3 regions of the Paenibacillus sp. S-38 genome follow, and region 1 is predicted to be linked to each of the others. Evidence: predicted binding sites of a transcription regulator. Region 1 holds the regulator's gene; each other region holds the start of a gene.
What was found. The regulator Rex, encoded in region 1, represses fermentation and respiration genes when NADH is low (regulators of the CRP and FNR family bind a similar motif). The targets are predictions, from matches to a motif close to TTGTGAAATATTTCACAA.
Positions count from the first base shown of each region.

Region 1 (3,279 bases):
TCATTGTAGCTTTGGCGCTGCTCTTTGACTTCATTAACGGCTTTCATGATACGGCCAACGCCATTGCCACTTCCATCTCGACCCGTGCTTTGAGCCCGAGAGTCGCGGTGATCGGTGCAGCGACTTTGAATTTTGTCGGAGCCATCTTCTCCTCGGAGGTTGCGAAGACGGTCGGTGGTTCGGTAGCCAACCCGGCCACCATTGAGAACGGCATGCATATAGTTATGGCGGCCCTGATCTCTGCGATTATCTGGAACCTGCTTACCTGGTACTACGGAATCCCTTCCTCCTCTTCGCATACGCTGATCGGTTCCCTTGCGGGAGCGGTTATCGCCGGCGCCGGAATGGGGGCTCTGAACTGGGCCGGCTTCAAATCCATCGTTCTTATTCTCGTCCTATCGCCTATCGTGGCCTTTGCTACCGGGTTCATTATTATGTGGATTATCCGGCAGCTTATTGTCGTGAGCGGAAACAGCTCCCGGACGAAGCTCAACCGTACGTTCCGGAGCTTCCAGGTGATTTCGGCCGCTCTGCTCTCCTTCTCCCACGGCGGGAATGACGCCCAGAAGGCTATGGGAATTATCGTCTTCGGTCTCGTCTCGATGGGATACCAGGACACGCTGGATGTCCCTCTCTGGGTGAAGCTTTCCGCAGCAACCGCGATGGGTCTCGGCACATCGATCGGCGGCTGGCGCATCATTAAGACGATGAGCAAGAAGCTTCTGAAGATCGAGCCGGTCAACGGCTTCGCGTCGGATCTGAACTCTTCCATTGTCATTCAGATCTCTACGCATCTTGGCATGCCGCTCTCCACCACGCATGTCATCTCGTCCTCCATCATCGGTACGGGTTCGGTCCTGCGGTTTCATGATGTGAAGTGGGCGACGGTTACCCGCATGGTGATGACCTGGGTCATTACGATTCCCATCTCCATGCTTCTTGCTTACCTTATTTACAAAATTATTTTCAGCCTTTAATTGAGATTAGTGCAAGAAAAGCCCGGAGCTTGGCTCCAGGCTTTTTTATGTTCACTATATTTACATGGTGTGGTTCAAATTAGTCCAAATAGTAGGCCAGGCTTTGAAGCTCGGTAGTAAAGTCGGCATGGTGCACCCGAACCTCGGTGGGAACCTTTATGATCAGAGGAGCAAAATTTAGAATCGCTTCCACGCCTGCTTCTACGAACCGATCCGCTACCTCCTGGGCTTCTGCCGCCGGCACCGTGATGATCCCGATGCGAACCTTCGCGTCCTGAATGACCTGGTTCAGCTCCGACATCGGTTTCACCTTTAGGTTATTGATCGATTCGCCGATTTTCGCTTCCTGTGCATCGAATACGGCGACAATCTTCATGTTATCCTTCAAGTAAGCGTTATAATTGCAAAGCGCCCTTCCCAGATTCCCCGCGCCCACCAGGGCGACGGGGATCACTTTGTCCAGTTTGAGGATCTGGCGGATCTTCTCGATGAGGTAATCTACATCATAACCGATCCCTTTTTTGCCGAACTCCCCGAAATAAGCGAGATCCTTGCGGATTTGGGCGGGGTTAAGATCCAGCTTTACGCCAAGATCCTGGGAGGAGACAGTCTGTACATTTTTTTTACTGAGCTCACTGAGGAACCTGAGATAGATCGGCAGCCTGCGGACAACCGCTTCCGATATTTTTATCGTCTTCATGCTTCGTTCTCACCCATCCACTGCTTTATTCTTGGCACGAGCTGACCCGAGTTCATATGCTCGATTCTGGGACCCGGGAGCGAGTACAGAAAATACTTGCCGTACTGCGTATCAATCACTCTCGTGTCGTAGATGATCACGATGCCTTTATCGGCCGCGGTCCGCACAAGCCGGCCGAAGCCCTGCTTAAAGCGGATGACCGCCTGGGGTACCGACAGCTTCATGAACGGGTTCATGCCCCGCTGCTTCAGCTTCTCTGTCTTGGCTTCCACGAGAGGGTGATTGGGCGGCTGGAAAGGAAGCCGTACAATCGCCAGGCAGGTCAGGGCATCTCCAGGAATATCGACACCCTCCCAGAAGGAACTCGTACCGAGCAGCACACAGGCTTTGCTGTTTTGAAACAACCGCGTCAGCTTGCTCCGGTTGCTGCTGTCAACGCCCTGTCCGAGCACCGTAATCCCGAAGGAAGCGAGCATATCCTTGAGTCCGGCATGAGCCAGCTTCAGCATCCGGTTGGAAGTGAAGAGCACCAGCATGCGGCCGCGTGTCTGTAGAGCTACTTCCGCCAGCGACGGAATCAGCCGGTCCATGAACTCCTTCTCTCCCGCCGCTCCCTTGAGCGTAGGAAAGTCTCTCGGGATGACAACCAGCGCCTGCTCCCTGTAATTGAATGGAGATGGCAGCAGCACCGTATGAAGCTTCCCATTCTCTTCGGCCTTCTTCAGCCCCAGCTGCTCGCAGGTATAGTCGAAGGACTTACCGACTGACAAGGTGGCCGAAGTGAGAATCACGCTGTCCTTCACGCCGAAGAACTGCGTCTGGAGCATTGAACTCACGTCAATCGGCACAGAAGACAGCTGGAGCGAGCGGTTCTTGTTGTATAATCCGGCTTCCATCCAATACACATAGTTCTCATCCGGCATGGTCATGAAGAAGTGCAGGGCATCTCTCTGCCGGTGCAGCTCTTTGACCGAGCCGCTGAGATCGGTAAGAACACCCTGCACGTCGTAATCGTCCTGTACTTCTTTGATGTCCGAGACCAGGCGTTCCACTTTTTTCAGCGTATCGTTGAACAGAAGCATGATATTTTCTTCCGTCACCATCAGCTTCTCCCAGCCCGACGGCAGACTTTCTTTGCGCAGACGGAACACCAGTGCATTCCCTTCGCTCTGCTGAGATGGATCGCTGCGGGAGACTAGTAACTGGTAAAGAAGCTCGGAGAGGTTCTCCCACTCTTCCTTCAGAAGCAGCAGCTTCTCTACTGCCTCGTCAATCAGCGTGCACCAGGCCTTCGCCTTCTCGTCTTCATGACGCTGAAGTCTGAATCGCAGTGAGGAAAGCTGTCCGGCCCGGCTGTCCTTGTAGAGCCAGAAGATGGCGTTAGCAAGCCCATGATAATGCAGCTCAATGCCCAGATGCTTCCCTGCGACATCCTCAAAATGGTGGGCCTCGTCTATTACAAGATGCTTGTATGCCGGCAGCAGACGATTCTCCGCCTTGGTATCTGTGAACAAGAGAGAGTGGTTCGTTATAATTACATCAGCCGAGCTCGCCTCATGTCTAGCCCGGTGATAGAAGCATCGCTTAAACCAGGGGCATGCG
Region 1 is NZ_CP187970.1:3,237,505-3,240,783, reverse strand. Features, by position in the region: gene ACP26L_RS14985 (anion permease) at 1-977, shown strand, start outside; gene ACP26L_RS14980 (redox-sensing transcriptional repressor Rex) at 1,057-1,677, opposite strand; gene dinG (ATP-dependent DNA helicase DinG) at 1,674-3,279, opposite strand, start outside.

Region 2 (3,279 bases), 2.0 Mb from region 1:
AGCGGGAGCTCCGAATCCCCATGCTCGCCGACAATATGGGCATGCACGCTCCGCGGGTCCACCTGCAGCTCCTGGCCGATCAGGTACCGGAAGCGGGCGCTGTCGAGCAGCGTACCCGAGCCGATGATACGGTGGGCCGGCCAGCCGGTTTTTTTCCAGGTGAGATAGCTCATGACGTCCACCGGATTCGAAGCGACGAGCAGAATGCCATCCTTGTTGTACTTCAGCACCTGGTCCGTGATGCTCTCCAGAATCGCCGCGTTGCGCTTCAGCAGATCGATGCGCGACTCCCCCGGCTTCTGGGCCGCGCCGGCCGTAATGATCACGATATCCGCATCGCGGCAGTCCTCGTAGGTACCCGCCCATACATCCGTATAGCCGAGGAACGGCATGCCGTGGTTCATATCGAGCGCGTCGCCCTTCGCTTTCTCCGCATTCGCGTCGATCAGGACGAGCTCATCCATCCGCCCCCTGAGCAGCAGCGTGTAGGCGGTTGTCGACCCCACGGCGCCGGTGCCGATCACGACGATTCTTGTCTTTTTCGAATATGGCGTTAGGTTCATACTCCATTACCCCTTTATCATCATAATCATTTCAAACTCACTACCCTGCTTCTTCGGAACTTACCGTCCCGCTTCTTCGGATGAGGCTCCGCTGTTCATATAATGATAGAGCATACCCATCATGACTCCGCCGCCGATCATATTGCCGAGCGTGACCGGGATGAGATTGTGGAAGACACCCGTCCACGAGATCGTCCCCGAATGGTTCAGCACGAGAGCGATCGCGAAGGTGCACATGTTGGCGATGCTGTGCTCGTAACCCGAGATGAAAAAGCAGAAGACGAAGAGCATCATCGCGAACATTTTGGCACCATCGCCCTGCAGCTTCATCGGAATGAAGAAGGCCATGCAGACAAGCCAGTTGCACAGGATCGCCCGGAAAAACAGCTCGAGCGCGGGCGTATTCATTTTCTTATCGACGACGCTCAGCAGGAAGCCGTTCACATGGGAATCGTGATACAGGCCGGTAGCCAGGATCAGCATGGCAAAAGCGGCTGCTCCCAGCGCATTCCCCACATAGCTGCATCCCCAGATCCGCAGCGTTTCCCTCCAGGGGATGCTGCGCCTCATGGAAGCCAGCGAGAAGTAGAACGTATTGCCGGTGAAAAGGTCGCCCCCTCCGTAGTAGATCAGAATAATCGCGGCGCCGAACGTCAGAGCGGCCACCGGGTAAGCGAAGGGCGAATGCTCGAGATAAAAGTAATTGCCCGTCTTGAACGCCACAATCACCCCAAAGCCGATGAACATGGCGGCCAGCATGGAACGGAGGATGAATTTCATCGGGTTGTCCCGGAGAATCCCCCACTTATGCAAGGCCAACTCCTCTACCTTTGCCAGTGCACCGTTTTCCATGGCCAGCTCCCCTTCCGCCTTGTCTGTTGAAGAGAATATAACACGGCTTCTCAAAACAAAGATGTGAAACAGATCACAAGCCAGGGGCCGATTGGACTTCCTCCCGGCGAAGCGAGCGGATACCCAGGTTCCGGCTAATCATTTGATTGGCTTTTGGGCGGGGGTGGCTGAGAAATCGGCGTGCGGGGCGGTGATATACCTCACAGGGGGCGGCCGCTGAACCGTCACAACATTGTTATATTAAGGAAAACAAGGAAGTTAAAAACAGAGGATTGCGTGAAATCGCTGCGTAAGCCTACGATGGAGGCGCAGGGAAACTGCCGCACACGGCACCGCCCCTGCAGATGACGCCCAAGAAGGAGGTGCTCCTGAGTCCAAGCTGCTCCGCGACATCATGCTTGTGCTGTGCCGCACCCGTCCCAACTACATTCAATGGAGGAATGATGATGCGTAATGAAGTTTTGAAGAAAAGTGGAACCGCTTCCCTGACCGCCGCCCTGCTCGCTGCCCTTGTATTGGCCGTACCCGCTCAGGCCGCTCCGAACTTCAGCCAGGTCGGCTTCTCTACCTTGAACGGGGGTACAACCGGCGGAGAAGGCGCGAACGCCGTGACCGTGACCGTCAGCACGGGTGCCGCCCTGCAGGCAGCCATCAAAGCCAAGGATCCGAATAAGCCGCTCAAGGTGTACGTGAACGGCACGATCACCCCGTCAAACTCCTCGGGCTTGTCCAAGATCGACATCAAGGACGTCAATAACGTCTCGATCTACGGTGTGGGAACCACCGGCGAGTTCAACGGCATCGGAATCAAGATCTGGCGCGCCAACAACGTCATCGTGCGCAATCTCAAGATCCACCATGTCCGGACCGGCGACAAGGACGCCATCTCGATCGAAGGACCGGCCAAGAACATTTGGGTCGACCACAATGAGCTCTACAACTCCCTGAATGTCGATAAAGACTACTACGACGGCCTCCTTGATGCCAAAGGCACCGGAGCGGAGTACATCACCTTCTCCTGGAACTATCTGCACGACAGCTGGAAAACCTCGCTGGTCGGCTCCTCCGACAGCGACAACTATGACCGCAAAATCACATACCACCACAACCGCTGGGAGAACGTCAACTCGCGGACGCCGAGCTACCGTTTTGGCACGGGACATGTCTTCAACGACTACTACTACAACATACTGGAATCCGGCATCAATTCCCGCATGGGTGCCAAGCTGCGCATTGAGCATAACCATTTCGAGAAGGTGAGCAACCCCATCACTTCCCTCGACAGCGATGCCATCGGCTACTGGCATGTGGTAGGCAACAAGTTCGTGAACTCGACCGGCAGCCAGCCGACGACCTCGACCACGACGTTCACCCCTCCATACAGCTACACACTGGATGCGGTCGATAACGTCAAGGCACTGGTCACGCAGTACGCCGGCGTGGGCAAAGTCAATCCGTAACACCGCCGGCCACCCGGCGGCGATGGGAAAGCAGGCGGGCAGGACGGTTCCCCTCCTCCCGCTCTTCCAGGGATAACCGTTTCGCGAATCCGAAGCAAGGCGTCTGCATGCGTTTCCGGTTCGTTAAGTCGGGCTGGGACCAAGCCGTATCGCAGCTATGGTACCTTCCTAAACGGTACAAAAGCGGCCACCCCTTCGTGGGAGAGGCCGCTTTTGGGTTATGGGATGACCGCCCCGAATTCCATCCCGATTTTGCAGCGATTCCGACATTTTCTTGACACTTGCCGATTATCTAGGTATTGGAATTGGAATAAGGAGGTTTTAGGGATATAATCTAGTAGGAGTTTGGAATCTATGGTACAATTTCTACGATAAAAATGACGAACAAGGGAGATAAGATCATG
Region 2 is NZ_CP187970.1:1,285,073-1,288,351, reverse strand. Features, by position in the region: gene ACP26L_RS06145 (L-lactate dehydrogenase) at 1-563, opposite strand, end outside; gene ACP26L_RS06140 (formate/nitrite transporter family protein) at 624-1,415, opposite strand; gene ACP26L_RS06135 (pectate lyase family protein) at 1,862-2,875, shown strand; gene ACP26L_RS06130 (manganese-dependent inorganic pyrophosphatase) at 3,277-3,279, shown strand, end outside.
Region 2: a site for Rex is predicted at 1,477-1,494, ahead of ACP26L_RS06140 (formate/nitrite transporter family protein). Genes of this name have one in related genera too.

Region 3 (3,279 bases), 3.4 Mb from region 1:
CAATTGTGTTACGGTAATGCGGCTATTCTATGAAAAAAGGGTGCCCAAAGGGCACCCTAAGACAGCTGATAAGCTGTCTGTACTGTGGTTCTTCTCTTAATAAGCCAGCGTGAACAGGCCGTTAATGTGCGACAGGTAGCGCATGTTGCTCGCTTCCTTCATCAGCGTAGCCGGAAGCCCCTTCAGACGCGTCTGGTTGGCGCCGATCGTTCCGATGCCATCCTTGCGGCCCAGGCTTGCCAGCGTACCGGAGAATACCGGCGTGAACGGATCCATTGGAGCGCCGTTCAGGTAAGCGAAGATGTTGTAGCCGATCGTCTCGCCCATCTGCCATGCGAGCTGAGCTGTCGGAGGATAAGGACGTCCCTCTGGCGCGAATACCACAGCGGAGTCGCCGGCCAGGAACACATCCGGGTGGGACGTGGATTGGAGGCCTTCCGTAACCGTCGCACGGCCGCGGTTGACTTCGATACCGCAGTTCGCGACAACGGAGTTGCCCTGCACGCCGCCGGTCCATACGAGCGTGTTCGTATCGATGGTGCTGCCGTCCTTCAGGTGTACCGTTGTAGCCGTCATCTCCGTGATGGCAACACCGGTCAGGAACTGTACGCCGCGTTTCGCCAGGGAAGTCTGCGCACGCTCAACGAGTTCCGGAGCAAATCCAGCCAGAATGGACGGACCTGCCTCAACACAGTAGATGGAGATGTCGTTAAAGTCTACGCCTTTCTTGCGGCACAGCTCAGGAAGCATATCGGCAAATTCGCCTACGAGCTCGATGCCTGTCAGACCGCCGCCGCCGACAACGAATGTCGCGTCCGCTTTGTCCTTCGACTGGACATAAGCGTCGATACGGGCTTCCACATGGGCGCGCACACGGTTAGCGTCCTGAACCGACTTCAGCGTGAAGCTGTGCTCCTGCAGGCCCGGGATGCCGAAGTAGGCGGTCTCGCTGCCGAGAGCAATGACCAGAATATCGTAAGAAAGCGTCTTGCCGCTTCCGAGGAGCACCTGCTTTTGGTCCAGTTCAATCTTCTCTACCACATCGACCCGAAGATCAACTTCCTGGCCGCGCAGCAGCTTCTCGAGCGGAAGAGCCACGTTCTTCTCCACGAGATTGCCTGCCGCAAGGCGGTGCAGTTCGGTAATGATTTGATGCGAAGGTGTCTTGTTGACCACCGTGATGGATGCTTCTTCCGCCGACATATACTTACGCAGTGTGGTCGCGCTGAGCAGACCGCCATAACCGCCGCCCAGGATCAAAATTTGCTTTGACATACGTATCCTCCCGTCTCGTTTCAACGATAACTTAGCGCTGCTGATTCTTCTCGCCGACAACTTCCAAGAACGCCTGTGCAAAGCGCAGGGTCTTCTGTACCTGAGGATCCTTCAGCATCTTCAGGATGCCGAACAGGCCCACCGTGGAAGCTTCAACCTGGGTACGGTCGCTGGCTTCGATCGCCGCAGCCGCCAGCCCCTTCGCCTTCTCACCGATAGGCTTCACGAATTCTTCAACGCCGCCCTTGATGTCTTCGATGAGCACTTTATCCGTAACCACATTTTGAACAATGTCGTACGTTTTGGTGAGCAGGGTCACCATTTCTGCGAGCTTCGGCAGGTTCTCAACCAGTACGGTCAAGGACTCTTGAACCTCGGGCTTCATCAATTGATCCAGCACGTCGAGCTGTTCGCGTACAACCGGCTGAACTTCGGCACCTCGGTTATCAAGCACCGCTTGTTTGGATGTCTCTGACATAGTAACGTCCTCCTATGCATGGAAATAGTAGCCCCCGGTATCGCGTTACCTGATTTCTCCCTACTACCCGTTAGAATTGTTACATTTTTCACAAAGATAAACATACGATCCCAACATTTCTCGTTGGTCAGATTATGTCTATTGGAGGGATACCCTTGCGATCCGTGCGGATGTCAAGGGGAGCAGGCCGGAACCGAACCCTATGTACCTCCTATTATACTCCCGGAAAGTTTAGGAGAGAAACTTCTCTCTCCGACAAATGTGAACATTGCATGAATAAATTGTGTCGGCAATCCAGCCTTTTTCCAGCTTCGAACAGAATGCGCTTCCATCATTCCCAGAAGATATTGCCATCTCACCCGCTTTGTGCTATGATACTGTTTGTCCGAATGAACCGGACAACCTTGTATCGCGGAGCCGTGGTGTAGAGGCCTAACATGCCTGCCTGTCACGCAGGAGACCGCGGGTTCGAATCCCGTCGGCTCCGCCATTTTTTTACTTCATCCGGCCTCATGCCGGCAAGATCACTACCGACTGAATCGGGCAGGAATTTATTCCTGCCTTTTTGCTATATCCGGAAGCCCTGACACAGGACCGGCTTCTCCCTGCCTTTACTTCGGACCGAGGTGACGATAGATGAGACGCGGACGTTTTGCCCCGACGCCTTCGGGGCTCCTCCATATCGGCAATGCCTTCACTGCCCTGCTTGCCTGGCTGCAGATTCGTGCCGCGTCAGGCTCTTTCGTGCTGCGCATCGAAGACATCGACACCGCTCGGTCCCGGCCCGAATACACCGAGCAGCTGCTGAAGGACCTCGCCTGGCTCGGTCTCGACTGGGATGAAGGGCCGGACATCGGGGGCCCCTATGCTTCTTATGAGCAAAGAAGCCGCCTGGAAGCCTATGCTTCCGCGGTTCGAAGGCTCGGGGAGGACGGCTGGCTGTATCCCTGCTACTGCTCCCGCGCCGAGCTGAAAGCCGTTGCCCGGGCCCCTCATGGGCTGGCGTCCGAAGGAGCCGCCTACCCGGGGCTCTGCCGGCACCTGACGGCTGCAGAGCGGGCACAGCGGGCGGCACGCAAGGAGCCCGCGCTTCGCTTCGCCGTCCCGCCGCGGGAGGTGGTCTTCACCGACGGGCTGCAGGGCAGGCAGCAGGTGGCCGCAGGAAGTCTCGGCGACTTCGTCGTGAGGCGGGCCGACGGCGTGTTCAGCTACCAGCTGGCCGTCGTCCTGGACGATGCCGCCATGGGCATCACGGACGTCCTCCGCGGCGCGGACCTGCTTGACTCCACACCGCGGCAGCTGCTCCTCTGCGAGGCGCTCGGCCTGCGTCCGCCGGCTTACCACCATGTGCCGCTGCTCTGCGCACCGGACGGCAGCCGGCTCTCGAAGCGCGACCGCAGCCTGACGCTGGCCGCCCTGCGGTCGGCAGGAGTGCCGCCGCAGCGGGTACTCGGCCTGCTGGCCCATCTGGCCGGCCAGCTCGTCCGCCCGGAGCCGGCCGAGGCGCACGAGCTGGCCGGCTCCTT
Region 3 is NZ_CP187970.1:8,047,039-8,050,317, forward strand. Features, by position in the region: gene ACP26L_RS35240 (NAD(P)/FAD-dependent oxidoreductase) at 97-1,275, opposite strand; gene ACP26L_RS35245 (DUF1641 domain-containing protein) at 1,307-1,753, opposite strand; tRNA gene ACP26L_RS35250 (tRNA-Asp) at 2,167-2,243, shown strand; gene gluQRS (tRNA glutamyl-Q(34) synthetase GluQRS) at 2,390-3,279, shown strand, end outside.
Region 3: a site for Rex is predicted at 1,830-1,847, ahead of ACP26L_RS35245 (DUF1641 domain-containing protein). Genes of this name have one in related genera too.